Regions from separate parts of the Quadrisphaera sp. KR29 genome, predicted to be linked through region 2. Evidence: predicted binding sites of a transcription regulator. Region 2 holds the regulator's gene; each other region holds the start of a gene.
The links. Region 2 encodes HrcA, which represses chaperone genes, less so after heat shock. Its sites were predicted from a motif close to GNTNGCACTCGGNNNNNCCGAGTGCNANC; they were not measured.
Positions count from the first base shown of each region.

Region 1: ACUN9U_RS13630 (acetolactate synthase large subunit) is a predicted target of HrcA. The motif match lies at 4,224-4,252, and genes of this name have one in related genera.
Region 3: ACUN9U_RS12520 (FmdB family zinc ribbon protein) is a predicted target of HrcA. The motif match lies at 3,537-3,565, and genes of this name have one in related genera.

Region 1 covers NZ_JBQXXG010000014.1:95,685-104,955, forward strand. Annotated here, with positions in the region: gene ACUN9U_RS13610 (diguanylate cyclase) at 1-87, shown strand, start outside; gene ACUN9U_RS13615 (PQQ-dependent sugar dehydrogenase) at 46-1,329, opposite strand; gene ACUN9U_RS13620 (2-hydroxyacid dehydrogenase) at 1,390-2,346, shown strand; gene ilvD (dihydroxy-acid dehydratase) at 2,422-4,116, shown strand; gene ACUN9U_RS13630 (acetolactate synthase large subunit) at 4,411-6,240, shown strand; gene ilvN (acetolactate synthase small subunit) at 6,237-6,779, shown strand; gene ilvC (ketol-acid reductoisomerase) at 6,841-7,869, shown strand; gene ACUN9U_RS13645 (DUF3253 domain-containing protein) at 8,274-8,702, shown strand; gene ACUN9U_RS13650 (universal stress protein) at 8,715-9,179, opposite strand; gene ACUN9U_RS13655 (APC family permease) at 9,176-9,271, opposite strand, start outside.
Region 2 covers NZ_JBQXXG010000010.1:21,083-30,353, forward strand. Annotated here, with positions in the region: gene lepA (translation elongation factor 4) at 1-1,484, shown strand, start outside; gene ACUN9U_RS10605 (GNAT family N-acetyltransferase) at 1,486-2,007, opposite strand; gene ACUN9U_RS10610 (MOSC domain-containing protein) at 2,140-2,787, shown strand; gene ACUN9U_RS10615 (GNAT family N-acetyltransferase) at 2,801-3,388, opposite strand; gene hemW (radical SAM family heme chaperone HemW) at 3,463-4,800, shown strand; gene ACUN9U_RS10625 (DUF4870 domain-containing protein) at 4,778-5,437, opposite strand; gene ACUN9U_RS10630 (DUF3097 family protein) at 5,562-6,455, opposite strand; gene hrcA (heat-inducible transcriptional repressor HrcA) at 6,699-7,748, shown strand; gene dnaJ (molecular chaperone DnaJ) at 7,837-8,973, shown strand; gene ACUN9U_RS10645 (Gmad2 immunoglobulin-like domain-containing protein) at 9,034-9,271, opposite strand, start outside.
Region 3 covers NZ_JBQXXG010000012.1:129,629-138,899, reverse strand. Annotated here, with positions in the region: gene ACUN9U_RS12535 (UTP--glucose-1-phosphate uridylyltransferase) at 1-936, opposite strand, end outside; gene ACUN9U_RS12530 (5-formyltetrahydrofolate cyclo-ligase) at 976-1,578, shown strand; gene ACUN9U_RS12525 (potassium/proton antiporter) at 1,910-3,454, shown strand; gene ACUN9U_RS12520 (FmdB family zinc ribbon protein) at 3,625-3,996, shown strand; gene ACUN9U_RS12515 (hypothetical protein) at 4,128-4,880, shown strand; gene ACUN9U_RS12510 (hypothetical protein) at 4,895-5,074, opposite strand; gene ACUN9U_RS12505 (DUF4011 domain-containing protein) at 5,130-8,939, opposite strand; tRNA gene ACUN9U_RS12500 (tRNA-Arg) at 9,051-9,125, shown strand; gene ACUN9U_RS12495 (hypothetical protein) at 9,175-9,271, opposite strand, start outside.

The sequences.
Region 1 (9,271 bases), on a different contig from region 2:
GCGGCGCTGGAGGCCGCGGGCGGCGAGCTGGGTCTGGAGCTGGTCTCAGGCGAGCGGCACGCGCAGCAGGCGGTCGTCCCCGGGTGAGGCCGACCCCCGGGAGGTGTTGTCGGTGAGCACCCACAGCGCGCCGTCGGGCCCGGCGACCACGTCGCGGACCCGCCCGTGCGCGCCGTCGAAGACCCGCTCGGGCTGGCCGAGCCTGCCGTCGGCCAGCGGCACCCGCCACAGCTCCTGACCGCGCAGCGCCGCCACGTAGACGGCGTCGGCGGTCACCAGCAGCCCGCTCGGCGAGGCGTCGGCGGTGCGCCAGGTGACCAGGGGCGCGGTGAAGGCGGGGTCGGTGACGTCGGCGTCGCTGCCGTCCGGGCCGGCCACGGCGCCCTCCACCAGCGGCCAGCCGTAGTTGCGCCCCGGCTCCAGCAGGTTCAGCTCGTCCTGGGTGTCCTGGCCGAACTCGGCGGCGAAGGCGCGGCCGGCGGCGTCCCACCCGAGGCCCTGGGGGTTGCGGTGGCCCCACGTCCACACCGGTGAGCCCTCGACGGGGTTGCCGGGCGCCGGCTGCCCGTCGGGGGTGACGCGCAGGACCTTGCCGGTCAGGGCCTGCTGGTCCTGCGCGGTGGAGGGGGCGCTGGCGTCTCCGGTGGTGGCGTAGAGCATCCCGTCGGGGCCGAAGGCCAGCCGCCCGCCGTGGTGGATGGTCGCCGAGTCGATGCCCGTCACCAGCGGCTCGGGCTCCGACAGGGTCCCGGGGCCGCCGGCGGGGTCGTCGGACAGGCGCATGCGCACCACGCGGTCGTCCTCGGCGGTGGTGGTGTAGGCGTACACCCACCGGTCCTGCTCGAAGGTCGGGGAGACCGCCAGGCCCAGCAGCCCGCCCTCGCCCCGGGGGGTGACGTCCGGCACCGCGCCACCCGGCCCGGGCGCGACCACCTGCTGCGCGGCCCACGAGCTCCCCGCCTGCGCCACCCGCAGCACCCGCGCGGTCTCGCGCTCGCTGACCAGGGCCGTGCCGTCGGGCAGCACGGCGGTGCTCCAGGGGACCTCCAGGCCGGTGACGACGTCCTGCGCGGGCTGCGGGGTCCCGCTCAGCGCGTGCCCCGCGGCCAGCGCGGCGGGCAGCGCCGGCCCCGCCGAGCCCTGCTCGGAGGTCTGCTCGGAGGCCTGCCCCGGCGCCGCGGAGGACGACGGCGCGGGCAGCTGCTCGGTGGAGACCGGCGCGGGCGCCGCGGCGTCCTGGCCCGAGCAGCCCGCCAGCACCAGCGAGCCGGCGGCGACCAGGGCGGCGGGGACGGCGGCGAGGCGGCGCGGGAGTCGTCCGTGATCCACGCCCCAGCCTCACCCGCCGCAGGTCGCCGGGCCACCCGGGGGCTGACAGGGTGGCTGCTCGTGACCGACCCGACCCCCGGCCAGCTGCTCATCACCCTGCCCGACGCCGACTGGCAGGAGGCGCTGGCCCCCGACCTGCCCGACGCCGTGCGCAGCGCCGTCTGGGACGTCGACTCCGACCCGCGCGAGGTGCTCGGGGACGACGCCGACCGGGTCGCGTACGTGGTGCTGCCGTACATGCACCCGGCCGGGGCGCTGGAGGCCGTGGCCGACCTGCCCGCGCTGCAGCTGGTGCAGACCACCTCCGCCGGCTACGACGACCTCCTGGAGCGCCTGCCGCAGGGGGTGCGCCTGGCCAACGGGGCGGGCATCCACGACGCCTCGACCTCCGAGCTGGCGCTCGCGCTGGTCCTGGCCAGCCTGCGCGGGCTGGACGACGCGGTCCGCGCCGCCGAGCAGGGCGCCTGGCGCCCGGTGCGGCGCCGCTCCCTGGCCGACCGGCGCGTGCTGGTGCTGGGCACGGGGGGCATCGGCAGCGCCATCGCCGACCGCCTGGCGCCCTTCGAGGTCGACCTCGTGCGCGTGGCCACCACGGCCCGCACCGACGAGCGGGGCCGGGTGCACGGGATCGACGAGCTGGGGGAGCTCCTGCCGACCGCGGAGGTGGTCGTCATCGGCCTGCCGCTCACCGACACCACCCGGGGCCTGGTCGACGCGGCGTTCCTGGCGGCCCTGCCCGACCAGGCGCTCGTGGTCAACGTGGGCCGCGGTCCCATCGTCGACACCGGCGCCCTGCTGGCCGAGCTGCGCGCCGAGCGCCTGCACGCCGCCCTGGACGTCACCGACCCCGAGCCGCTGCCCGCCGACCACCCCCTGTGGGGCGCGCCGAACCTCATCGTCGCCCCGCACGTCGGGGGGAACACGACGGCGATGCGGCCCCGCGCCCTGCGCCTGCTGCGCGCCCAGGTCGCGCGGCTCGCGGCGGGGCAGGAGCCGCTCAACGTCGTCGTCGGCTGAGGCCCGCGCGGCCCGCGCCGGTGCCCGGGTCCGGGCAGGCGGGAGCGCTCCCTACGGGACCGTAGGATCGCGGCCATGACCCAGGCCGACATGAAGCCCCGCTCCCGCCAGGTCACCGACGGGCTCGAGGCCACCGCCAGCCGCGGCATGCTCCGTGCCGTCGGCCTCGGCGACGACGACTTCGCCAAGCCGCAGATCGGCGTGGCCTCGTCGTGGAACGAGATCACCCCCTGCAACCTCTCGCTCGACCGGCTGGCCAAGGCCGTCAAGGACGGCGTGCACGCCGCCCAGGGCTACCCGCTGGAGTTCGGCACCATCTCCGTCTCCGACGGCATCTCGATGGGCCACGAGGGCATGCACTTCTCCCTGGTGAGCCGCGAGGTCATCGCCGACTCGGTGGAGACGGTCATGCAGGCCGAGCGCCTCGACGGCTCGGTGCTGCTGGCCGGGTGCGACAAGTCCCTGCCCGGCATGCTCATGGCCGCCGCGCGCCTGGACCTGGCCAGCGTGTTCCTCTACGCCGGCTCCATCCTGCCCGGCTTCGCCCGCCTCTCGGACGGCACGGAGAAGCAGGTCACGATCATCGACGCCTTCGAGGCGGTCGGCGCCTGCGCGCGCGGGCTCATGAGCCGCGAGGACGTCACCGCCATCGAGAAGGCGATCTGCCCGGGCGAGGGCGCCTGCGGCGGCATGTACACCGCCAACACCATGGCCAGCGCGGCCGAGGCGCTCGGCATGAGCCTGCCGGGCTCGGCCGCGCCGCCGGCCACCGACCGCCGCCGCGACGGCTTCGCCCGCCGCTCCGGCCAGGCCGTGGTGGAGATGCTCGCGAAGGGCATCACCGCCCGCGACATCATGACCAAGGAGGCGTTCGAGAACGCCATCTCCGTGGTCATGGCCTTCGGCGGCTCCACCAACGCGGTGCTGCACCTGCTGGCCATCGCCCACGAGGCCGAGGTCGACCTCACCCTGGCCGACTTCGACAGGGTCGGCTCCCGCGTGCCGCACCTGGCCGACGTCAAGCCCTTCGGCCAGCACGTCATGACCGACGTCGACAGGATCGGTGGCGTGCCGGTGGTCATGCGCGCGCTGCTCGACGCCGGGCTGCTCCACGGCGACGTCCTGACGGTGACCGGGAAGACGATGGCCGAGAACCTGGCCGACATCGCCCCGCCGGACCCGGACGGCAAGGTGCTGCGCGCCCTGGCCGACCCGATCCACCCCACCGGCGGCATCACGATCCTGCACGGCTCGCTCGCGCCCGGCGGCGCCGTGGTGAAGTCCGCCGGCTTCGAGTCCGACGTCTTCGAAGGCACCGCCCGCGTCTTCGACCGGGAGCGCGCCGCGATGGACGCCCTGGAGGACGGCACCATCACCGCCGGCGACGTGGTGGTCATCCGCTACGAGGGCCCCAAGGGCGGCCCCGGCATGCGCGAGATGCTCGCCATCACCGGCGCCATCAAGGGAGCGGGCCTGGGCAAGGACGTGCTGCTGCTCACCGACGGGCGCTTCTCCGGCGGCACCACGGGCCTGTGCGTGGGCCACGTGGCCCCCGAGGCCGTGGACGCCGGGCCGGTCGCCTTCGTCCGCGACGGCGACCGGATCCGGCTGGACGTCAAGGCCAAGACCCTCGACGTGCTGGTCGACGAGGCCGAGCTGGCCGCCCGCCGCGGGGGCTGGGAGCCGCTGCCCCCGCGCTACACCCGCGGCGTGCTGGCGAAGTACACCAAGCTCGTGGGCTCGGCCAGCGGCGGCGCCGTCCTCGCCTGACGCCCAGCCGCTGGGACGCCTTGTCTCACCACGTGAGACGGGGCGTCCCAGCGGCTGACAGGGACGGGGCAGCGGGGCTACTCTCGCCGCGTGGACATCCTCACCGTCGTCGTACTCGCGCAGCGCGCGAGCTGACGCCGTCGTCGACGTCCTGCCGCGCGCGACCCTCCGCAGCCCCTCCGAACACCGGGGCCGGAGGGTCTTTCCATGCCCGGCGGGACCGAGGGCCGGGCTGACAGCGCTCCACCACCCCGTCCACGGCGGACCAGCAGCACCGCAGCACCAGGAGGACCGATGAGCACGGCCAGCAGCGACGAGCGGATGACGGGCGCCCAGAGCATCGTGCGCTCCCTCGAGAGCGCCGGCGTGGAGGTCGTCTTCGGCCTCCCCGGCGGGGCGATCCTGCCCACGTACGACCCGCTGCTCGACTCCACGGAGCTGCGGCACGTGCTCGTGCGCCACGAGCAGGGCGCCGGGCACGCCGCCCAGGGCTACGCCGCCGCGACCGGTCGCGTCGGCGTCTGCATGGCGACGTCGGGACCGGGCGCCACCAACCTCGTCACCGCCATCGCCGACGCCCACATGGACTCGGTCCCGATGGTCGCGGTGACGGGCCAGGTCTCCTCCAAGGCGATCGGCACCGACGCCTTCCAGGAGGCCGACATCGTCGGCATCACCCAGCCGATCACCAAGCACAACTACCTGGTGACCGACCCCGCCGACATCCCGCGCGTCATCGCCGAGGCCTTCCACATCGCCTCCACGGGCCGCCCCGGGCCGGTGCTGGTCGACGTCACCAAGGACGCCCAGCAGGCCATGACCACGTTCCGCTGGCCGACCTCGCTGGCCGAGCTGGACCTGCCCGGGTACCACCCGACCACGCGCCCCCACGCCAAGCAGGTCCGCGAGGCCGCCCGGATGATCGCCGAGGCCCGGCGCCCGGTGCTCTACGTCGGCGGCGGCGTCATCCGCGCCGGCGCCTCCGCCGAGCTGCGCCGCCTGGTGGACCTCTCCGGCGCGCCCGTGGTCACCACGCTCATGGCCCGCGGCGCGCTGCCCGACTCCCACCCGGCCAACCTGGGCATGCCCGGCATGCACGGCACCGTGGCCGCCGTGACGGCGCTGCAGCGCGCCGACCTCATCGTCAGCCTCGGCGCCCGCTTCGACGACCGGGTCACCGGCCTGCTGAGCTCCTTCGCCCCCCACGCGAAGGTGGTCCACGCCGACGTCGACCCCGCCGAGATCGGCAAGAACCGGCGCGCCGACGTCCCGATCGTCGGGGACGCCAAGGAGGTCATCGCCGACCTCGTGCCGGCCCTGGAGGCCGAGCACGCCGCCGGCCGGCGCGCCGACCTGGGGGGCTGGTGGCGCCAGCTGGACGACCTGCGCTCGACCTACCCGCTCGGCTACGACGAGCCGGAGGACGGCTCGCTGAGCCCGCAGAAGGTCATCCAGCGCCTGGGCGAGATCAGCGGCCCGGACACGGTCTTCACCTCCGGGGTCGGCCAGCACCAGATGTGGGCCGCGCAGTTCATCCGGTACGAGAAGCCGGGCACCTGGCTGAACTCCGGCGGCCTGGGCACCATGGGCTACTCCGTGCCCGCCGCCATGGGCGCCAAGGTCGGCCGCCCCGACGCCACCGTGTGGGCCATCGACGGCGACGGCTGCTTCCAGATGACCAACCAGGAGCTGGCCACCTGCGCCATCGAGGGCATCCCGATCAAGGTGGCCGTCGTCAACAACTCCAGCCTGGGCATGGTCCGCCAGTGGCAGACGCTGTTCTACGACGGCCGGTACTCCAACACCGACCTGCACACCGGTGTGGGCAGGCCCTCCGGCCAGCGCATCCCCGACTTCGTCAAGCTCGCCGACGCCTACGGCTGCGTCGGCCTGCGCTGCGAGGACCCCGGTGACCTCGATGCCGTCATCGACAAGGCCATGAGCGTGGACGACCGGCCCGTCGTCGTCGACTTCGTGGTCCACCGCGACGCGATGGTGTGGCCGATGGTCGCCGCGGGGCTGTCCAACGACGCGATCCAGTACGCCCGCGGCCTCTCGCCGGTGTGGGACCGCGAGGAGCAGGACCCGGAGACCGGCCTGGAGATGAACGGGGACGCGCGGTGAGCGCCACGGCCCAGGGCGCGGGCACCAGCACCCGCCACACCCTCTCGGTCCTCGTCGAGGACAAGCCCGCCGTCCTGGCGCGCGTGGCCTCCCTGTTCGCCCGTCGCGCCTTCAACATCCACTCCCTGGCGGTCGGGCCCACCGAGCACCCGTCGCTGTCGCGCATCACCGTGGTGGTCGACGTGGAGGACTCCCCGCTGGAGCAGGTCGTCAAGCAGCTCAACAAGCTGGTCAACGTCCTCAAGGTGGTCGAGCTGGAGCCGGAGACCTCCGTGCAGCGCGAGGTGCTGCTGGTCAAGGTCCGCGCCGACGCCACCACCCGCGGGCAGGTGCTCGACGTGGTGAACGTCTTCAGGGCGGCCGTCGTCGATGTCGCCCCCGAGGCCATGACGATCGAGGCGATCGGCGCCCCGGAGAAGAACGCCGCGCTGCTCAAGGTGCTCGAGCCGTTCGGCGTGCGCGAGATCGTGCAGTCCGGCGTCGTGGCCGTGGGCCGCGGCTCCCGCTCGATCACCGACAGGGCCCTGCGCAGCGCCTGACGCGCTCGTGGCAGGGTCCGCCAGACCTCCCGTGACCCCTACTGAAGGAGAGACAGCCACCGTGGCTGAGATGTTCTACGACGACGACGCCGACCTGTCGGTCATCCAGGGCCGCAAGGTCGCGGTCATCGGCTACGGCAGCCAGGGCCACGCCCACTCGCTGTCGCTGCGCGACTCCGGCGTCGAGGTGCGCGTCGGCCTGGCCGAGGGCTCCAAGAGCCGCGCCAAGGCCGAGGCCGAGGGTCTGACCGTCACCACGCCGGCCGAGGCGTCGCAGTGGGCCGACGTCATCATGCTGCTGGTGCCCGACCACGTGGCCCGCCACGTGTACGCCGAGTCCGTCCAGCCGCACCTCACCGCCGGCAAGGCGCTGTTCTTCGGCCACGGCTTCAACATCCGCTTCGGCTACATCGAGCCCCCGGCCGACGTCGACGTCGCCATGGTCGCCCCCAAGGGCCCGGGCCACCTCGTGCGCCGCGAGTACGCCGAGGGCCGCGGCGTCCCGGTGATCGTGGCCGTGGAGCAGGACGCCTCCGGCAGCGCCTGGCCGCTGGCGCTCTCCTACGCCAAGGCCATCGGCGGCCTGCGCGCCGGCGGCATCAAGACCACCTTCACCGAGGAGACCGAGACCGACCTCTTCGGCGAGCAGGCCGTGCTGTGCGGCGGCGCGTCAGCGCTCGTGCAGGCCGGCTTCGAGACCCTCGTCGAGGCGGGCTACCAGCCCGAGGTCGCCTACTTCGAGTGCCTGCACGAGCTCAAGCTCATCGTCGACCTCATGTACGAGGGTGGCCTGGCCAAGCAGCGCTGGTCGGTCTCCGACACCGCCGAGTACGGCGACTACGTCTCCGGCCCGCGCGTCATCGACGCCTCGGTCAAGGCCCGCATGAAGGACGTCCTCACCGACATCCAGAACGGCGCCTTCGCCAAGCGGTTCATCGAGGACCAGGACGCCGGCGCGCCCGAGTTCACGCGCTTCCGCGAGGAGCAGCAGGGCTCGCAGCTGGAGAAGACCGGCGCCGAGCTGCGCAAGCTCATGAGCTGGGTCGAGACCAAGGACGACGACTACGTCGAGGGTTCCGCCGCCCGCTGACGCGTCGCGTCCCCGCCCGGGGCCGCCCCGCGCCGCTCCCCGCGAGTGGCGCGGGGTGGCCCCGCTCTCGTAGGACGGGCGCGGGGTGGCCCCGCTCACGGGGGAGTGGACCAGGTCCACCCACGCGCGTCGGCGCCCGCTGAGGACGACGACGACGGCGGCGTCGAGCGGGCGTGCGTCCGGGCTGCAAGCATCCGGGGTGCTGACCTTGGCGATCCGTGGTTCGGAAGGCGCTCCCGGAGCCACCGAACGCCAAGATCGGCGATGTCGGCCGGGCCCGCCCGGGGCCGCCCCGCGCCGCTCCCCGCGAGTGGCACGGGGTGGCCCCGCTCTCGTAGGACTGGGTCAGGGCCACCCCGTGCCAGTGCGGGAGTGGCGTGGAGCCCCCCGGCGTTGGCGCAGGTGTGAGCCGAGGGTCCCGCACGAGCGCGAAGAGCGAGCTGCCCACCAAGCCGTGCGCCGTGTGCGGCCGCACCATCACCTGGCGCAAGAAGTGGGAGCGCGACTGGGACGGCGTGCGCTACTGCTCCGACGCCTGCCGCCGCCGCGCCCGCTCGGGTTCCGCCGCCGGCCTCGACGCCGCGCTCGAGGCGTCGCTGGAGCGCCTGCTCGACGCCCGCGCCGCGTCGTCGTCGGTGTGCCCCTCGGAGGCCGCGCGCGCCGTCGCGGGGGAGCAGGGCCTGGAGGGCGAGGGGTGGCGCGAGCTCATGGAGCCGGCGCGGGCCGCCGCCCGGCGCCTCGTCGTGGCCGGGCGCGCCCAGATCACCCAGGGCGGCGCCGTCGTCGACCCCGACACCGCCAAGGGCCCGATCCGCGTGCGCCGGCCCCGCTGAACCGCCCGGGCGTCAGCCGCGGGGGCGCCGCCAGACCAGCACCGAGCAGGGGGCCGAGTGCTGCACCCGCAGCGCCGTCGAGCCCAGCAGCACCGTGCGCGTCAGGCCCTTGCTGCCGGAGGCCACCACGATGAGGTCGGCGCGCACCTCCTCGGCGGCCTCCACGATCTCCGCGGCGGCCGACCCGCTGCGCACCTGCGTGCGCACCCGCCCGGGCCAGGCCGCGAAGGACGCGGCCACCACCGCCGCGGCGGACTCGGCCTCCTGGCGGTAGCTCGGCGCCGTCGGGTCCGGGCTGGGACCCGGGCGCCCGGCGGCGCCGATCTCGTCGCGGAAGGGCACCGCCGCCGTCGGGCTGAGCACGGCGACCACGAGCACCTCCTCCACGGCTGCGGCGTCCAGCAGCCCGGGCAGCGCCCGCGCGGCCTCCAGCGACTCCAGCGACCCGTCGGTCGCCACCACCAGCCTGCTGCTCACGAGCTGCTCCTCCCGTCCTGCGGGCCGCCGGGCCCGTCCCCGTGGTCAGGGACACCGTCGGGCACGGCGGCGTCCCCCGCACGCTCGACACC
Region 2 (9,271 bases):
CGCTGGCCAACCTCTACCTGGCGATGGAGAACGACCTCGCCATCGTCCCGGTCCTCAACAAGATCGACCTGCCGGCGGCGCAGCCGGAGCGCTACGCCGAGGAGCTCGCGGGCCTGGTCGGCGGTGACCCCGCCGACGTCCTGCGGGTCTCCGGCAAGACGGGCGTGGGCGTGGAGGCGCTGCTCGACAGGATCGTCGACGTCGTCCCCGCCCCGGTGGGAGACCCCGCCGCCCCGGCGCGCGCCATGATCTTCGACTCCGTCTACGACACCTACCGCGGCGTGGTCACCTACGTCCGCGTCGTCGACGGCGTGCTGCGCCCCCGCGAGCGCATCGCGATGATGTCGACCCGCGCCCAGCACGACCTGCTGGAGATCGGCGTCTCCAGCCCCGAGCCGACCCCGTCCGAGGGCCTCGGCGTCGGCGAGGTGGGCTACCTCATCACCGGCGTGAAGGACGTCCGCCAGAGCCGCGTCGGCGACACCGTCACCTCCGCCGCGCGCCAGGCCGCCGAGCCGGTCGGCGCCTACGAGGACCCCAAGCCGATGGTGTTCTCGGGCCTGTTCCCCATCGACGGCTCGGACTACCCGCTGCTGCGCGACGCCCTGGACAAGCTCAAGCTCAACGACGCCGCCCTGGCCTACGAGCCCGAGACGTCGGTGGCCCTCGGCTTCGGGTTCCGCTGCGGCTTCCTGGGGCTGCTGCACCTGGAGATCACCCGCGACCGCCTCGAGCGCGAGTTCGGGCTCGACCTCATCTCCACCGCGCCGTCGGTGGTCTACGAGGTCACCCTCGACGACGGCCGCGAGGTCACCGTCACCAACCCCAGCGAGTACCCCGCGGGCAAGGTCTCCGAGGTCCGCGAGCCGGTGGTCAAGGCCACCGTGCTCACGCCGAGCGACTACATCGGCACGGTCATGGAGCTGTGCCAGCAGCGCCGCGGCGAGCTGCAGGGGATGGACTACCTCTCCGAGGACCGCGTGGAGATGCGCTACCGCCTCCCGATGGCGGAGATCGTCTTCGACTTCTTCGACGCCCTGAAGTCGCGCACCCGCGGCTACGCGAGCTTCGACTACGACGTCGACGGCGACCAGGCCGCCGACCTCGTCAAGGTCGACATCCTCCTGCAGGGCGAGCAGGTCGACGCCTTCAGCGCCATCGTCCACAAGGACAAGGCGTACGCCTACGGCGTGATGATGGCCGGCAAGCTGCGCGAGCTCATCCCGCGCCAGCAGTTCGAGGTGCCCGTGCAGGCCGCGATCGGCGCGCGCGTCATCGCCCGCGAGACCGTCCGCGCCATCCGCAAGGACGTCCTGGCCAAGTGCTACGGCGGTGACATCACCCGCAAGCGCAAGCTGCTGGAGAAGCAGAAGGAGGGCAAGAAGCGCATGAAGATGGTCGGCCGCGTCGAGGTCCCCCAGGAGGCGTTCATCGCCGCGCTCTCCACCGACGCGCCGACGGGCAAGGACGCCGCCAAGAAGTGAGTCAGCCGCAGCGCGCGGTCATCGCGCGCTGCGGTCCGGCGTCGCCGCCCAGGTACCTCCCGACGTCGGCGAACCCGGCGCGCGCGTAGGCGCGCAGGCCGGCGTGGTTGCGCTCGTTGACCGTCAGGACGACGATGCGCGCCTCCGGCGCCACGGCCGGCGCCAGCGCCACGACCGCGCGCGCAGCGGCGGTCCCGAGGCCGCGGCCCTGCTGGCCCGCGCCGATGACGAAGGACCGCAGCAGCACCGCGGCGGCCGGGTCCTCGCCGGCGGCGGTGAGCAGCCCGGCGAGCTCGGCGTCGGCGTCGCGGGCCGCCGCGCCGGCGTGGAGCACCCCGGCGCCGACCACGACGTCGTCGTCGACCACGACGAACGGCGTGCGCGCCGGGTCGGCGAGGGCCAGCGGGAAGGACTCCGCCGGCGGGAGGGCGAACCGGCGCTGCTCGGGGCTGGTCTGCAGGCCGGACGCCGCGGCCAGCAGCGCGCCGTCGTCGGGTGCCACCACCACGAGGCGCACTGCCACGCCGCCATCCTGCCCCGCGGTGTCGGAACGCTGCCGCGAGGTGTCGGAACCGGGCCCGGGTTCCGACGGGTGGTGGCGCAGTTCCGACAAGTCGGGCCCGCTCGCCGCACCGCCCGGGGAGGATCGGGTCCTGTGGGCACCCTCCTCGCCGTCTGCCGCGTGCACCAGCTGCTGCCCGACGACGGCACCGTGGGCGTCACGGCCATCGACAAGCGCCCCGTGCAGGGTCCGGTCAAGGTGCTGGCGCTCGGCGCCCACGGCGACGTCCAGGCCGACAGGTACGACCACGGCGGACGCGACAAGGCGCTGTACGCCTACGCCCAGGAGGCCGCCGACCGGTGGGCCACCGAGCTGGGGCGCGAGGTGCCGCCGGGGCTGTTCGGGGAGAACCTGCGCACGGCCGGGGTCGACGTCGACGGCGCCGAGGTCGGCGAGCGGTGGCGCATCGGCTCCGGGGAGGCAGCCCTGGAGGTGGAGGTGACGATGCCCCGCACCCCCTGCGCGACGTTCGCGCGGCGCATGGGGGAGCAGCGGTGGGTCAGGCGGTTCGCCCGCGCCGGCGCCCCGGGCGCCTACCTGCGGGTCGTCCGGCCCGGCACGGTCGCCGCCGGAGACGCCGTGGAGGTCCTGTCGCGCCCCGGGCACGGCGTGGGCGTGGCCCGCTGGCTGGTCGAGGCCGACCCCGCCGACGCCCGCACGCTGCTGGCCTGCGCGGCCGACGGGGAGCTCGACCTCGCCCCGGACCTGCTCGACCTCCTGGTCGTCGTCGCCCGGCGCTGACGGCCCCGCCCGGTCAGCGCGGCTGCAGCGCCGCGACCATGACCACCTGCGGGTCGGCGGCCTGCGCCAGCCACCGGGCGCCGCTGTCCGCGAAGCCGGCCCGGGCGTACGCCGTGCGCGCCGCGGCGTTCGACTCGTGCACGCACAGCACCAGCAGCTCGGCCTCCGGCTCCAGCGCGTGCGCCAGCGCCCGCGCCTGGCGGGCCGCCGCCGTCCCGTACCCCCGGCCCTGGTGGTCGTGGCCGACGTAGAAGGCCCGCAGCAGCAGGCCCCGACCGGGGTCGTCCAGCAGGTGCTCGAGCTGGCCGTGGCGGTCCAGGGTGCCGAAGCCGACCACCCGCCCACCCCCGCCCGTCCCCGGGTCCGGGTCCGGGTCCGCGAGCACGGCGAAGGGGACCCGCAGCGCGTCCGCGCTGGCCGGGGGGTAGGTGCGCGAGGCCGGCAGGCAGTACCGGTCCTGGCCCGGTCCGGGCCGCAGCGCCAGGACCTCCGCGAGCAGCCGCGGGTCGCTCGCCGCCGACAGCGGCTCCAGCCTCACGCGCGGCAGCGGCCCGCCGGTCTGCGCCCCACCGCGTCGTCCAGCACCGCGTCGTCCAGCCACGTCCCCATCCCAGCACCGCCACCCGCCCGCTCGCGCTCCGCCCACCCGCGGCGGGGGTGCGACCATGGACGGCGATGAGCCCCGCCCTGCCCGACGGCGACCCCGCCCCCGCCGACGGGCTCCTGCCACCGTCGGCGCAGGCCGGCGCCGGCGCCCGCGACCTCGGCGTCTACCTGCACGTCCCGTTCTGCCGCGTCCGCTGCGGCTACTGCGACTTCAACACCTACACCGCCGCCGAGCTCGGCCCGCCGGAGCTGCCCGGCGCCTCCCAGGCCGGCTACGCCGGTGCGCTGGTCGAGGAGGTCGCGCTCGCGGCCCGCGTGCTGGAGGCCTCCGGCCTGCCCCGCCGGGAGGTGTCCACGGTCTTCGTCGGCGGCGGCACCCCCACGCTGCTGCCCGCCGCCGACCTGGCCAGGGGCCTGGACGCCGTGCGCGAGCACCTCGGCCTGGCCGCCGGCGCCGAGGTCACCACCGAGGCCAACCCCGACTCGGTCACCCCCGCCTCCCTGGAGCAGCTCGCCGCCGCTGGCTACACGCGCGTCAGCTTCGGGATGCAGTCGGCGGTGCCGCACGTGCTCGCCGTCCTGGAGCGCACCCACGACCCGTCCCGCGTGCCGCAGGCCGTCCGCTGGGCGCGCGAGGCCGGCCTGGCCGTCAGCCTGGACCTCATCTACGGCGCACCGGGGGAGTCCCTGGCCGACTGGCGCACCAGCCTGGAGGCGGCGCTGGCCTGCGAGCCGGACCACCTGTCCGCCTACGCCCTGGTGGTGGAGGAGGGGACGGCGATGGCCGCGCGGGTGCGCCGCGGGGAGCTCCCCCTGCCCGACCCCGACGACGAGGCCGCCCAGTACGAGCTGGCCGACGCCGTGCTGCGCGAGGCCGGCTACGGCTGGTACGAGGTGAGCAACTGGGCGCGCACGCCCGCCGACGCCTGCCGCCACAACCTCGCCTACTGGCGCGGGCAGGACTGGTGGGGCGCCGGCCCCGGCGCCCACAGCCACGTGGGCGGGGTGCGCTGGTGGAACGCCAAGCACCCCGCCGCCTGGGCGCGCCGCCTGGCCGCCGGCACCAGCCCCGCGGTGGGCCGGGAGGTCCTCGACGACGACGCGCGCTCCGTGGAGGCGGTGCTGCTCGGCGTCCGCCTGGCCGAGGGGCTGCCCGCCTCCCTGGTGCCGCCGGCGGGGCTCGCGCAGGTGCCGCGCCTGGTCGCCGACGGTCTGCTCGAGCCGCCCCCGGGCGACCCGGCCGACCCGGTGCGCCCCGGACGCGGCGGCACCCCCGACCGCGACCAGCCGCGGCTGCGGCTGACGCTGCGGGGGCGCCTGCTGGCCGACGCCGTCGTCCGCGCCCTCCTCGGCTGGGAGGGCCAGGACGACGGCGTCGCCGAGGTCACTTCACGAGCCGCCAGTTGAGCGGGTAGCGGTAGTCGACGCCCTGGTTGGCCCTGACGGCCGCGATGATGACGAAGACCAGCGCGACCAGCCCCAGCGGCACGTAGAGCAGCGCCCCGAGGCCGAGCGTGACGACGGTCACCACGCCGAGGGCGAGCGCGACGATGTTCACCAGGATCTGGAAGTTCAGCGCCTCCGCCGACTGGCTGCGGACGAACTGGCCGCGCTCGCGCAGGACCAGGTAGATCACCAGCGGCCCGACGAAGGTCAGCCCGATGAGGGAGCTGGCGATGGCGGAGACGTGGGACAGGCAGGCCCACAGGCGCTGGTCCTGCGGGGTCATCTCCGCGCCCTGCTGGTAGGCGGGCTGGTAGCCCTGCTGGTACGGCTGCTGGCCGTAGCCCTGCTGGCCGTAGCCCTGCTGGTACGGCGGCTGCTGGGCGTACCCCTGCTGGTACGGCGGCTGCTGGGCGTACCCCTGCTGGTACGGCGGCTGCTGGGCGTACCCCTGCTGGCCGCTGCCCTGCTGGTGCGGCGCCTGCTCGCTCCCGGAGGCCTGCTCGCCGTAACCGCGGCCGTACTGGCCGTACTGGGGCGGGGGCACCTCCCCGGACTGCGGGTCGGTCTGGTCGGACGGCCGACCGGGCTGCTCGGACACTTCTCCTCCTCGGGGCCCGGGGCGGGTCCGGGGGCCCGCCACCAGCGTCTCGGAAACGAGCCCCCCGCACCAGCGCCACACGCCCGGACGGACCCGCTCCCCGCCGTCGTCGCCCCACGGGCGCTCAGCGGTCGAGCTGGTCGCCGGTGACGAAGTCGATGAGCTCCTCCACCCGGCCCGACAGCGTCGGCTCCAGGTCGGCGATCGTGCGGACGCTGGCCAGCACCCGCTGCCAGCCGCGGGCGAGGTCGGCGGGGGTCTCGCGCGGCCAGCCCAGGGCCTCCAGGACGCCCTCCTTCCACGGCCGCCCGCGGGGGACCACCGGCCACGCGCCCAGGCCCAGGCGCGCGGGCCGCACGGCCTGCCAGACGTCGACGTAGGGGTGCCCGACCACCAGCACGTGCTCGGCGGCGCCCGGGGCGGCGCGCAGCGCCTCGGCCACGAGCCGCGTCTCCTTGGACCCCGTCACGAGGTGGTCCACGAGCACCCCGACCCGCCGGCCGGGCCCGGGACGGAACTCCGCGACGGCGGCGGCCAGGTGGTCCACGCCCTGCAGGCCCTCCACCACCACGCCCTCGACGCGCAGGTCGTCGCCCCAGACCTTCTCGACCAGCTCGGCGTCGTGCTTGCCCTCCACCCAGATCCGCGACCCCCGCGCCACGCGAGCGCGGGCGCCCTCGACGGCGAAGGAGCCGCTGGCGGTGCGGCCCGGGCGCAGCGGCGCGGCCCCCGAGGCGGTGCGGGCGGCCGGGGGCGGGGCCACCGGCGGCACCAGCACCACCGGCCGGCCCTCCTCGAGGAACCCGGCGCCGAGGGGGAAGCTGCGGGTGCGGCCCTTCCAGTCCTCCAGGACGACGACGCGCACGCCGCCGGCCTTCTCCACCCGCACGACGGCCCCGCTCCACCCGGTCTCGACGTCCTCCACCACCAGGCCCGGGGCTGCGGGGACCTCGCGGCTGGCGGTGCGGGCGCGGCGACGCCCGCTGGCCGGGTCGGTGACGGTGTCGCCGCGGCGCAGCGGCTCGCGGGCACCCCACCCGCCGTACAGCGGCCCGGAGCTCGCCGGCGCGCCCGGGGAGGGAGCGGGGGACGGGGCGCGCCGGCGCGGGGGCGTCGGGGGGGTCGGCACCCGCGCGACGCTACCTGCGGCCGCTGCCCGACGGCGTAGGATTGGCACTCCGCACCCGTGAGTGCCAGGCGCACCAGGCCGCCGCGCCGCCTCGCGCCACGACGCACCACCGACGAGCAGGGAGGACGCACCGTGACCGAGCCCCGGCGCCTCGCCGTCCTGCGCGCGATCGTGGAGGACTACGTCGCCACGCGGGAGCCGGTCGGCTCCAAGGCCCTGGTCGAGCGGCACGCCCTGGGCGTCTCGCCGGCCACCATCCGCAACGACATGGCAGCGCTGGAGGAGGAGGGGCTGATCGCCCAGCCCCACACCAGCGCCGGCCGGGTGCCCACCGACAAGGGCTACCGCGCCTTCGTCGACGGGCTGCCGGCCGTGCGCCCGCTCTCACCGGCGGAGCGGCGGGCCATCGACAGGCTCCTCGGCGAGGGCGGCCAGCCGGTCGACCTCGACGACGTGCTCGAGCGCACCGTGCGCGCCCTGGCGCAGCTGACCCACCAGGTCGCCGTCATCCAGTACCCCTCCCTGGCGCGCGCCCGCGTGCGCCACGTCGAGCTGGTGCAGCTGGCGCCGCGACGGCTGGTGCTGGTGCTCATCACCGACAGCGGACGGGTGGAGCAGCGCTCGGTGGAGGTGCCGCCGGAGGCCCCCGAGGTGGCCGCGGACCTGGTCAGCGAGCTGCGGGGCCGCTTCGGCGCGGCCACCGCCAGCCGCCGCGCCGACGAGGCGGTGGCCGCCCTGGACGGCGTGGTCGCCACCGTGTCCGCGGCCCGGCCCGAGGACGCCGCCGCGGCGGCCGCGGTGGCGGCTGCGCTGCGCTCCGCCCTGGACGCCACCCGCGACGAGCGCATGGTGCTGGCCGGCACCGCCAACCTCGTGCGCGGCGCGGGCGGCTTCTCGGCCTCGGTCGCCCCGGTCCTGGAGGCGATCGAGGAGCAGGTGGTGGTGCTGCGCCTGCTCGCCGAGATGGCGGACGACCCAGCCAGCGGCGTCTCGGTGCGGATCGGGCGGGAGATCGTGCACAGCGGCCTGTCCGACGCGGCCGTGGTCGCCTCCGGCTACGGCTCGGGCGGCGAGGTGGTGGCCCGCCTGGGCATCCTGGGTCCGACGCGCATGGACTACCCCACCTCGATCGCCGCCGTCCGCGCCGTCGCCCGCTACCTCAGCAAGGTCCTGGCGCGGTGAGCCGCCCGGCTGCCCGCGCCCTCCCGTCCGCACCTCCGTCCGCGGGCCCGCCCCGACGGACCCCCCGACTCCTCAGGAGCGTCTGACCGTGCCGACCGACCACTACGCCGCCCTCGGCGTGCCCCGCGACGCGAGCACCGAGGACGTCAAGAAGGCCTACCGCAAGCTCGCCCGCCAGCTGCACCCCGACGTCAACCCCGACGCCGGCGAGCGGTTCAAGGAGGTCTCGGCCGCGTACGAGGTGCTGAGCAACCCCGACAAGCGGCGGGTGTACGACGCGACGGGCAGCTCCGGCGGGCCCGGCGGCTTCGGCGGCGGCGGGTTCGGCGCCCAGGGCCAGCCCTTCGACCTCGGCGACCTGTTCGGCACCTTCTTCGGCGGGGGCGGCGGCGCGGCGCGCGGCCCGGTCTCGAGGGCCCAGCCCGGCCAGGACGCGCTGATCCGCCTCGAGGTCGACCTGGCCGAGGCCGTGTTCGGCGCCGAGCGGGAGATCACCGTGGACACCGCCGTGGTCTGCCCCACCTGCGACGGGAACTGCGCGCAGCCGGGCACCCAGGTGCGCACCTGCGACGTCTGCCACGGGCAGGGCCAGGTGCAGCGCGCCGCCCGCTCGCTGCTCGGCCAGGTGCTCACCACCTCCCCGTGCCCCGCGTGCGGCGGCTACGGCACCACCATCCCCGACCCCTGCAACGAGTGCGCCGGCGACGGCCGGGTGCGCCGCCGGCGCACCCTGACCATCCGCGTGCCCGCCGGGGTGGACACCGGCACCCGCATCCAGCTCTCCGGGCAGGGCGAGGTCGGCCCCGGCGGTGGTCCGGCCGGCGACCTCTACGTCGAGGTGGTCCAGCGCCCCCACGACCTGTTCACCCGCCGCGGGGAGGACCTGCACGCCACCCTGCCGGTGCCGGTGACCGCCGCCGCCCTGGGCACGGTGCTGGAGATGGAGACCCTCGACGGCCCGCGCGAGGTGGAGGTGCGCCCCGGCACGCAGCCGGCCGAGGTGGTCACCCTGCGCGGCCTGGGCGCCGCGCGGCTGCGCTCCGGCGGCCGCGGTGACCTTCACGTCCACATCGACGTGCAGGTGCCCCGCGGCCTCGACGAGGAGCAGGCCGACCTGCTGCGCCAGCTGGCCCGCCTGCGCGGCGAGGAGCGGCCCGAGGGCCGGCTCTCACCGGCCTCCGGAGGGGTCTTCTCCCGCCTCAAGCGGGGCTTCTCCGGCCGCTGAGGCGCGCCGCCCGGCCGGGCCACCGGCCGGGCCCCCGGCTCGGGCAGGTCACCTGCGGGGTCAGTCGACGTAGAAGGTGACCCTGGCGGGACCCTCCTCGAGCTGCCCCTCGCCCCCGGACTCGTCGGGCGCCCACACCTCGGCGGTGCACGGGGTGCAGGTGCCCGCCTGCACGGTCTGCGGGATGGTGAACTCCCCGACCTCGCCGTTCGCGCCGGCGTCGGTGTAGCCGTCGGTGAGGACCGTGCCGTCGGCCTGGGTGATGCGGAACAGCAGGGTGCCCTCGAAGGCGGTGCCG
Region 3 (9,271 bases), on a different contig from region 2:
GGTGTCGAAGCCGGAGGCCACCCACTCCGACAGCCAGGCGTTGAAGTCCCCGCCGAGGTCCTCGCGGCCCGAGGCCAGGCGCACCACGGCCTTGAGGTAGTCGAGCTTGTCGCCGGTGTCGTAGCGGCGGCCGCGGAAGACCACGCCGCGCAGCCCGCCGCCGGCCTCCGCCGGCATGCCCGCGAGGGTCTCCAGGGCATCGGTCAGCTGGATCTCGCCGCCCTTGCCGGGCGCGGTCTGCTCCAGCACCTCGAAGACGGCCGGGTGCAGCACGTAGCGCCCGATGACGGCGAGGTTGCTGGGCGCGTCGGCCGGGTCGGGCTTCTCGACCATGCCCTTGAGGGTGACGACGTCGCCCTCCCCCTCGGTGGAGGGGTCGTCGACGAGCTCGGCGCAGCCGTACATCCCGACGTTCTCCGGCGGCACCTCCAGCAGCGCCACCACGGAGCCACCGTGCTCGGCCTGCACCTGCACCAGGCGGGCGAGCAGCGGGTCGCGCTCGTCGATGAGGTCGTCGCCGAGGAGCACCGCGAACGGCTCGTCGCCCACGTGCGCCTTGCCGGTGAGCACCGCGTGGCCCAGGCCCTTGGCCTGGTGCTGGCGCACGTAGTGGACGTCGGCGAGCTCGGTGGTCTCGTGCACGAGGGCGAGCTTCCCGGCGTCGCCCTTGGCCTCGAGGTTCGCCTCGAGCTCGGGGACGACGTCGAAGTGGTCCTCCAGCGGGCGCTTGGTGCGGCCCACCACGAGCAGCACGTCGGTCAGGCCCGCGGAGACGGCCTCCTCCACGACGTACTGGATGGCGGGCTTGTCGACGACCGGGAGCATCTCCTTGGGCGTCGACTTGGTGAAGGGCAGGAAGCGGGTGCCCAGGCCGGCGGCGGGGATGACCGCCTTGCGGATCGGGCGGGGTCCGGCGGGCGTGCCAGCAGGGCTCATGCGGGGAGGCTATCGGGGCGGGGAGGAGGATCGCCGACCGTGGACGGGACCGGCGGCACGGGCGGCACGGGCGGCGCCGGCGGCGGGGCGGCGGCCAAGGTCGCGCTGCGCGCCCGCGTCCGCGCGGCCCGGCGCGCCCGCGACGACGGCGAGCGCGCCGCCCTCGATGCCGCGCTCGCCCGCGCGGGGCTCGGCCCGGGCTCGCCGCTGGCGGCGCTGGCGCCGGGCGCGGTGGTGGCGCTGTACGAGTCGCTGCCCACCGAGCCGGGCACCCGCGGCCTGCGGGCGGCGCTGGCCGCGCGCGGCGTCGTCGTCGTCCTGCCGGTGGTGGTGGGGCCCGCCTCGGCCCTGGCGTGGCGCGTCGACGGCGGCGGGGCGTGGCCCTCGGGGGCGGGCGGAGCGCAGGTGGTGCTGCTGCCGGCGCTGGCGGTGGACCGCAGCGGGACGCGCCTGGGGCAGGGCGGCGGCCACTACGACAGGACGCTGGCGTCGCTGCCGCCGGCCGGCTCGCCGGGGCGCCCGCTGCTGGCCGCCGTGGTGGGCGACGGCGAGCTGCTGGAGGCGGGGGCGCTGCCGCGCGAGGCCCACGACGTCCCCGTGGACGCGGCCCTGACCCCCGCCGGCTGGACCCGCCTGCCCTGAGCGCACCGCCCGCGGGGGTGGTGGTGCCCGTCGCCGTCGTCGAGGCCTGCGGCCCCTGGCCGGGAGCCGACCCGCCCGGACGTGTCGGAACCCCGGCGCGATGCGTCGGAACGGGGGCGCGGTTCCGACAGCTCGCGCCAGAGGTGCGACAGCTCACGGCAGTGCTCCGAAGGGTGGAGGCACGGGCGCCCGGCGCCGGGAGCCCCGACGGTCCCGTGCACACCGATCTCGGGTGGTCGTCACGAGGAGGGACCTCAGCGCCAGTACGGTGCGCTCACACCCACCTCGCGCGCCGCCCAGCCGCCGCCGGAACCTCGACGGGAGGCCCCGCATGACGGTCGACGACCTCGACCTCGCGGTGCTCGTCGGCTCCCTGGTGCTGGTGGCGGCCGTCTTCGCGGTGCGGCTGTCGGTGGGCACGGGCACGCCCTCGCTGCTGCTGTACCTGGCGCTCGGCGTGGCGATCGGCGAGTCCGGGCTGGGCATCCAGTTCCGCGACTACGACCTCACGCAGGTGCTGGGCTACGCCGCGCTGGTGCTCATCCTGGCCGAGGGCGGGCTCACCACACGGTGGTCCTCGATCCGGGCGTCCATCGCGCCGGCGGCGCTGCTGGCGACGCTGGGCACGGCGGTCTCGGTGCTGGTGGTCGCGGCGGTGGCGCGCCTGGCCCTGGGCACCGACTGGGCCACCGGCATGCTGCTCGGCGCCGTGGTCTCCTCCACCGACGCGGCGGCGGTGTTCTCCGTGCTGCGCCGCGCCCCGCTGCCCAGCCGCCTGGGCGGCCTGCTGGAGGCGGAGTCGGGCTTCAACGACGCCCCCGTGGTCATCGCCGTGGTCTCCCTGACCGCGGTGGTCGCCGGGGACACCTCCCACGGGTGGGGCCTGCTCGTGCTGGAGGCCGGGGCGGAGCTGGTCGGCGGCGCCGCGGTCGGGCTGGCGCTGGGCTGGCTGGGGGCGCTGGGACTGCGGCGGGTGGCCCTGCCGGCCTCCGGCCTCTACCCGATCACCGTGCTGGCCGTGTGCGCGCTCGCCTACGGCCTGGGCACCCAGCTGCACGCCTCCGGCTTCATCGCCGTGTACCTGGCGGGCCTGGTGCTCGGCAACGCCGAGCTGCCGCACCGGCCCGCCACCCGGGGCTTCGCCGAGGGCGTCGGCTGGCTCGCGCAGATCGGCCTGTTCGTGATGCTCGGGCTGCTCGTCTCGCCCTCGCGACTGCCCGGGCAGGTGGTGCCCGCGCTGGTGGTCGGCTTCGCGCTGCTCCTGCTCGCGCGGCCGCTGTCGGTGCTGGTCTCCACGTCCTGGTTCCGGGTGCCGCTGCGCGACCAGGCGCTGCTGAGCTGGGGCGGCCTGCGCGGTGCGGTGCCCATCGTGCTCGCCACCGTGCCCGCTGCCGCCGGGGTGCCCGGCACCGAGGGCGTGGTGGAGATGGTCTTCGTGCTGGTCGTGGCGTTCACGCTGGTGCAGGCGCCGACCCTGCCGTGGGTGGCGCGCCGCCTCGGGGTGGGCGAGCCGGAGGTGCGCGACCTGGAGGTGGAGTCGAGCCCGCTGGAGGAGATCGGCGCCGACGTGCTGCAGGTCAGGGTGGGACCGGGCTCGCAGCTGCACGGCCTGGAGGTCTTCGAGCTGCGCCTGCCCGAGGGCGCCGAGGTCTCCCTGCTCGTGCGGGACGGGCGCCCGCGCGTGCCCACCCGCACCACCACCCTGCAGCGCGGGGACGACCTGCTGGTGGTGGCGGTCTCCGCGGTCAGGGAGCTGACCGAGGAGCGCCTGCGCGCCCTGTCCGAGCGCGGCCGGCTGGCGGGGTGGATGACGCCGGGGGCCGCGCGCGTGGCGGAGCTGCGCCCGCCGCCGGGCCGGGAGCGCCCCGGGTCCTGACCGCTCGGGTCCTGACCGCCCCGGCGCCGCGCGGCGTCCGGTCGGGCGGTGGGGGCGTGGGCCGGGCGCCCGCGGCGCTAGCATTGGCACTCGGACCGTCCGAGTGCCAGCGCTCACCGCGAGCCGGTGCGCTCCCGGTCCGTCGTCGTCGTGAACCGAGGAGCCCCGTCGTGCCCACGTACGCCTACACCTGCACCGCCTGCGGCCACAGCCTCGAGGCCCGGCAGTCCTTCTCCGACCCGGCGCTGACCGAGTGCCCGGAGTGCTCGGGGCGCCTTCGCAAGCGCTACGACGCCGTGGGCGTGGTCTTCAAGGGCAGCGGCTTCTACCGCACCGACTCCCGCTCCGAGGGCAAGAACGGCTCCACGGGCGGGTCCGGCTCCGGCTCGGGTGAGTCCTCCTCCAACGGCTCCGGGACCTCCAGCAGCTCGAGCACCTCGGGCGGCTCCGGCTCGTCGGGATCCTCCACGTCGTCCACCTCGGGCGGCTCGGGCTCCTCCGGCAGCTCCGCGCCCGCGAGCAGCGCCAGCAGCAGCTCCTGACCCCGCGGGGCCGAGCGGCCGGGCGGGGCGTCGTGCTGCGGTCCGCCCACAGGCCCCCTCCGCCTGCCGGCCGTCCACAGCCGCGGCGGTCGCGGCCGGGGCGCGGACGCTGCGGCGGTCACGCTGCGGCGGTGACCACCACCTCCTGGCAGCCCCCGCTCCCCCGCCCTCCCGCCCCGCCCCGCCAGCGCCGGGCACCAGCGCCGGCGGCCCCGGGAGCAGCGGGGCGCCGCCTGCGCCGGGCGCTGCGCCGCTGCCGGCGCCCGCTCGCCGCGCTCCTGCTCGCGGCGGCCACCGGCCTGGTGGTGCTGGCGGTGCTGCCGCCGCAGTCCCCTCCGGGGGGCGTGGCGGTGCTGGTGGCGACCTCCGACCTGCCGGCCGGCGCACCGCTGGCGCCCGGGGTGCGCGCGGCGTCGCTGCCCCCCTCAGCGGTGCCCCGGGGAGCGCTGGGCCCCGACGACCTCGGCCGGGGCGCCCGCGCCGGCGGAGCGCACCTGGCGGCTCCGGTGCGCGCCGGGGAGGTCATCACCGACGTGCGGCTCAGCGGGGCCGACGTGCTCGCCTCGCTGCGGCCCGGGCAGGTGGCCGTGCCGGTCGGCGTCACCTCGCCCCTGCCGGGAGAGCTGCTCTCCCCCGGGGCGCGGGTGGCCGTGCTCGCCGCTGCCCCGGCTCAGCCGGAGGCGCTCGACGGGGCCGCCGGTGACGAGGGCGCGGTCATCGTGGCCAGCGCCACCGTGCTGGTGGTCAGCAGCGACGAGGTGACCACCGGGCTGCTCGGCGGAGGCGGTGGCGGCACCGCGGTGGTGCTGGCCCTGGACGAGGCCGACGCGGCCCGGGTGGCGGCCGCCAGCGCTGCCGGCGTGGTGCTGGCCAGGGCCGCGTGAGCCGGCGGGGGCGGTCAGCCCCAGTGGGGCGGGCGCTCGCTGCGCAGCCGCTCGGCCTCGGCCGCCCAGCGGCGCTCGTCCTCGGCGTCGGCGCGCCCGCCGCCGGCGGGTCCAGCGAGCCAGCCGTCCCCACCGTCCCCGCGGTCGGCCGGCGGCTCGTGGTCGAGGCCGGGTGCGCCGGTCGGGGGGGCCACCACGCGCCGCCCGCGCCGGCCGGGCCGCCGTCCCCCGGCCGGCGGCGCAGCGGCCTCAGGCACCGCTGGCCAGCTCGCGCAGCACGGCGGCGACCGGGCCCGTGGGGTCGTCGAACAGCTCGCGGGCGCTGACGCGCACCACGGACCACCCCAGGTGCCCGAGCTGCTCGGGCACCACCAGCTCGCGCTGGACGAGGTCGCCGACGGGGTCGTCGTCGGTGCCGGCGGGGATGTCGGTGAGCACCGCGACGGCGGGCCCGTCGCTGCCGGCGGGCAGCACGACGAGGTCGGGCACCGCCCCGGTGACCAGCGCGCGGGCGCCGCGACCGCTGACGCGGTCGGCCAGCCGGGTCAGCAGCGGGTCGGGCGCGGCCCGTCCGAGGGCGCCCCGGGGGGCGGTGAGCGCCCGCAGGGCGTCCAGCGGGTCGGCAGCGGGGGGCTCCTCCAGCGACAGCAGCATCTGGCGCAGGGCGGAGGCGCCGGTGGAGGTGCACTGCGAGGCCTCCAGCACCTCCCCGGCCACGCAGCTCACCACGGTCAGCCGCTTGCGGGCGCGCGTGAGCACCGAGGCGAGCCAGCGGTGGCCGTCGGCGTCGTCCAGCGGGCCGAAGCGGTGCACGAAGCGGCCCAGCGGGGTGACGCCCAGCCCGAGGGAGAAGACGACGGCGTCCCGGACGGTGTCGGCGCAGCGCTCGACGTCGGTGACCACGAAGCCCTCCCGGCGGCGGCGGCGCAGGAAGGCCGCCAGCTCCGGGCGCGAGGGCAGCGCCGCGCGCACGGCGTCGGCGATGCGGCGGGCGTGGGGGCGGGTCAGCGCCACCACGGCGAGGGACTCGTTCGGGTGGTCGCGCACGTGGCTGAGCACGAGGTCGACCACCGCGGCGACCTCCCCGTCGGGGCTGGTCACCACGCCGTCGGCGTCGGGACGCCCGGTGACGTCGCTGACGCGACGCAGCCGCACGGGCGGGCGCCCCGGCGGGCAGGGCACGGCGTGCTCACCGGTGGTGGTGCCCGGCACGGCGCCGGCCACGGCCGCGAGCTGGGCCGGCATGCGGTGCTGCCAGGCCAGGCGCACCGTGGGCAGCACCTGCTCCAGCGCGGCGAAGACGCTGCGGCGCGAGCCGCGCGGCAGGGGGGCCTCGTCGGCGCGGCGGGGCGCCACGCGCACCGGCGTGGGGCCACCGGGGTCGCCCACCACCACCAGCTGGCGACCCGCGGAGGCGGCCAGCACCGCCTCGGGCACCCCCACCCGGTGGGCGGCCAGGACGAGCACCACGTCGTAGCGGCGTCCCGGGGCCAGCTCCAGGGACAGGGCCAGCGGCCCGCTGACGCGGCACGGCGCGCTGGCCGACAGGGCCGTGGCGCCGCGCACGCGGTGCACGGCGGCAGCCCGGCGGCGCTTCTCCTGCGCCGCGAGGGCTGCGCTGGCCTCGGCGTGGCCGACGGCGTCGAGCCCGCCGAGCGCGGGGTCTGCGGCCACGAGCGTGTCCAGCACGGAGCGCCACCAGGACCGGCGCAGCTCCACCACCGCCTGGTCGGGGTCGAGGCCGCGGCGCCGCGCCTCCTCCAGCAGCGGCACCAGCCCCCGCTGCTCGAGCACGGCCAGCAGGGAGGCCCGCTGGGGCAGGTCGGCCAGGGTGCCGGAGTCGGCGACCAGCGCACCGAGGCGCTCGGCCAGCGCGTGCCACGGCTCGTCGGCCAGCGCCCCACCGCCGGTGGTGGTGGCCAGCACCGCCGACAGGGCGCTGGTCTGCGCCACCACCTGGTCCAGGACCACCTCGGCGGCCGGCACGCCCTGCGGCACGCGCGGGGGCGCGCCGGCGGCGTCCTCCGCGCGCCAGGCCTCCCAGTCCAGGCGGGCCCGCTCGGCCCGCACCAGCGAGCCGTGGAGGTCCTCCAGGAGCAGGCCGGGGCGGACCAGCTCGCGCGCGGCGCGCTCGAGGCGGCGGCGCTCGAAGACCCCGTAGCGCGGACCGGCGGCGCGCTGGGCGGGGGGCGCCGTCGCGTCGATGAGGGGCGTCAGGGGCCGCTCGAAGACGGCGGGCAGGAAGACGTCCAGGCAGTCGCGCACCCGTGCGAGGAGGTCGAGCTGGGCCTGGGCGTCGGCCACGCAGCCCGGCACGCGCAGGCCGCTGCCGCCGGCCAGCGCCGTGGCCTGGCGGCGCAGGGCCGGCAGCAGGTCGTCGCGCAGGGCGCGGGCCTCGTCGAGGGCCTCGGCGGCCTCGGCGCGGTCGGCCAGCGCGGCACCGGACCAGGCGGTGTCGCCGGCGCGGGCCGACAGGGCGCCCAGGTCGACGGCCTCGCGCAGCTGGGCGGCCGCCCGCTCCCGCTCGGCCGCGTCCATGGCGCGCAGCGCCGCGGGGGCCAGGCGGACCGGGTCGGGCCCCGGCGGCAGCAGCGCCAGGGCGGTCATCGCCTCCAGCGCGGAGACGCCCCAGGGGCCCCGGCGGGTGTGCAGGGCGGCGCGGTGGCGGCCCAGGGCGGCGACGACGTCGCCGTCGCCGGCCGCACCGGCGGCACCGGCGCCCGGGGCTGCCGCGGGCAGGGCGCCGGGTGCCTCGACGGGCAGCACGGGCAGCGGTCCGGTGGCGTTGGGGTCCACCGACCCCGAGGCGTCGACGAGCAGGTCCCCCAGGCCGCGCGCGGCCAGGCGGCGGGCGACGTCCTCGGCCTCCTGCTGCTGGCCCGCCACGAGCAGCACGCTGCGGCCGGTGGCGGCCAGCGCCGCGATGGTGGTGGCCGCCACCTGGGTCGCGCCGGTGCCGGGGCCGGCCTCGATGCGCACCGAGCGGCCGGCGAGCACGGTGTCGAGCACGCGCCGCTGGGAGGAGTCCAGCGGGAGCACCTGCACGTCGTCGGGGTCGACCCCGCGGGCGCGCTCGGGCAGCTCGACGGCGGTGGTGGGGCGCTGCAGGCGGGTGCGCGCGCCGGCGTCCCCGGCCAGGGCCAGGGCGACGTCGGAGCCGGAGAGGTCGTCGGCGGCGCGGTCGAGCTCGGCGACCAGGGAGCGGGCGACGTCGACGAGCACGGTGACGAGCAGGCCGGGCTTGACCTGGATGTCGGGGGCGGAGACGCGGGTCAGGGACCTCAGGCGCTCCAGGGCCGGAGCGGGGTCGAAGCCGTGGGCGTGCACCGACAGCGCCGCGAGCGCGGCGGGGTCGACCGGGACGCCGCGGCGCTGCAGCTCGCGCACCAGGGCGGGGTTGGTGCGCACCGGCCCGCCCAGGCCGATCTCGTAGTCGACGGGCCCGGCGCCGCGGGCGTGCAGCTCCGCCGGGCGCAGCAGCAGCGGGGTGCTCACGGTGGTGCCGCTGGCCTCGTCGCGCCAGGACGCCAGGCCGACGGCGAGCACGCAGGCCTGCAGCCCGTGCTCGTCGGCCAGCGCCGCCGCCTCCCCGCGGATCGAGCGGGCGCGCCGGCGGGCCTCCTCCAGGGCGCCGGTCTCGCGGAACAGGTGCGACAGGCGGGTGGGGCGGCCGGCGAGCAGCAGCGCCACGCCGGAGGGGTGGGCGGAGGCGAGCTCGAGGGACCCGTCGCGCAGGTCCTCCGCGCTCATGAGCGGCTCGGGCCCGCCGAGGGAGGCGAGCTCGGTGCGCCAGCCCGCCAGCGCCGCCTGCAGGCCGCGGCCGCCGGGCGGCGGGCCGCCGGCGCGGTGGGACCCGCCGGTGCGGGGACGGCCGCCGGGGTCGGCGGGAGTCTGCGGGCGGCCGGGGGCCTGGTCGACGCCGTCCTCAGGCAGCTGCACGGTCTGCGGCGGGGCGTCCTCGTCCCCGCCGGCGCCGGACGCCACCGGCGGCTGCTGCCCCGACCCGGCCGCTCCGGCACCAGCAGCCCCGCCCGCCACGCCCATCAGCCCTTGAGTCACCCGGAAAGGCTAGTGCGCCCAGCTGGTGGGTGCCGCGACCGCGCGGTGCGCCGCGTCCTCCGTGTCCACCGGCGCGGGGTGCGGCGCCCGCCCGGCTACCCTGGGGCCTGCGCCCTGGTAGCTCAGCGGAAGAGCAACCGCCTCCTAAGCGGTAGGTCGCGGGTTCGAGTCCCGCCTGGGGCACCAGCAGCGCCGCCGCGCTGGGACGGTGCCGCGCGGTGCCGGACGGCGGGTCTCAGTCAGCGCTCGCAGCGGCCGCGACCGGTCGCTCGGCGCGCGGCGAGGCGGTCATCATGCGCGACTCGAAGCGCGAGAAGCCGAGGAGCGCCGGC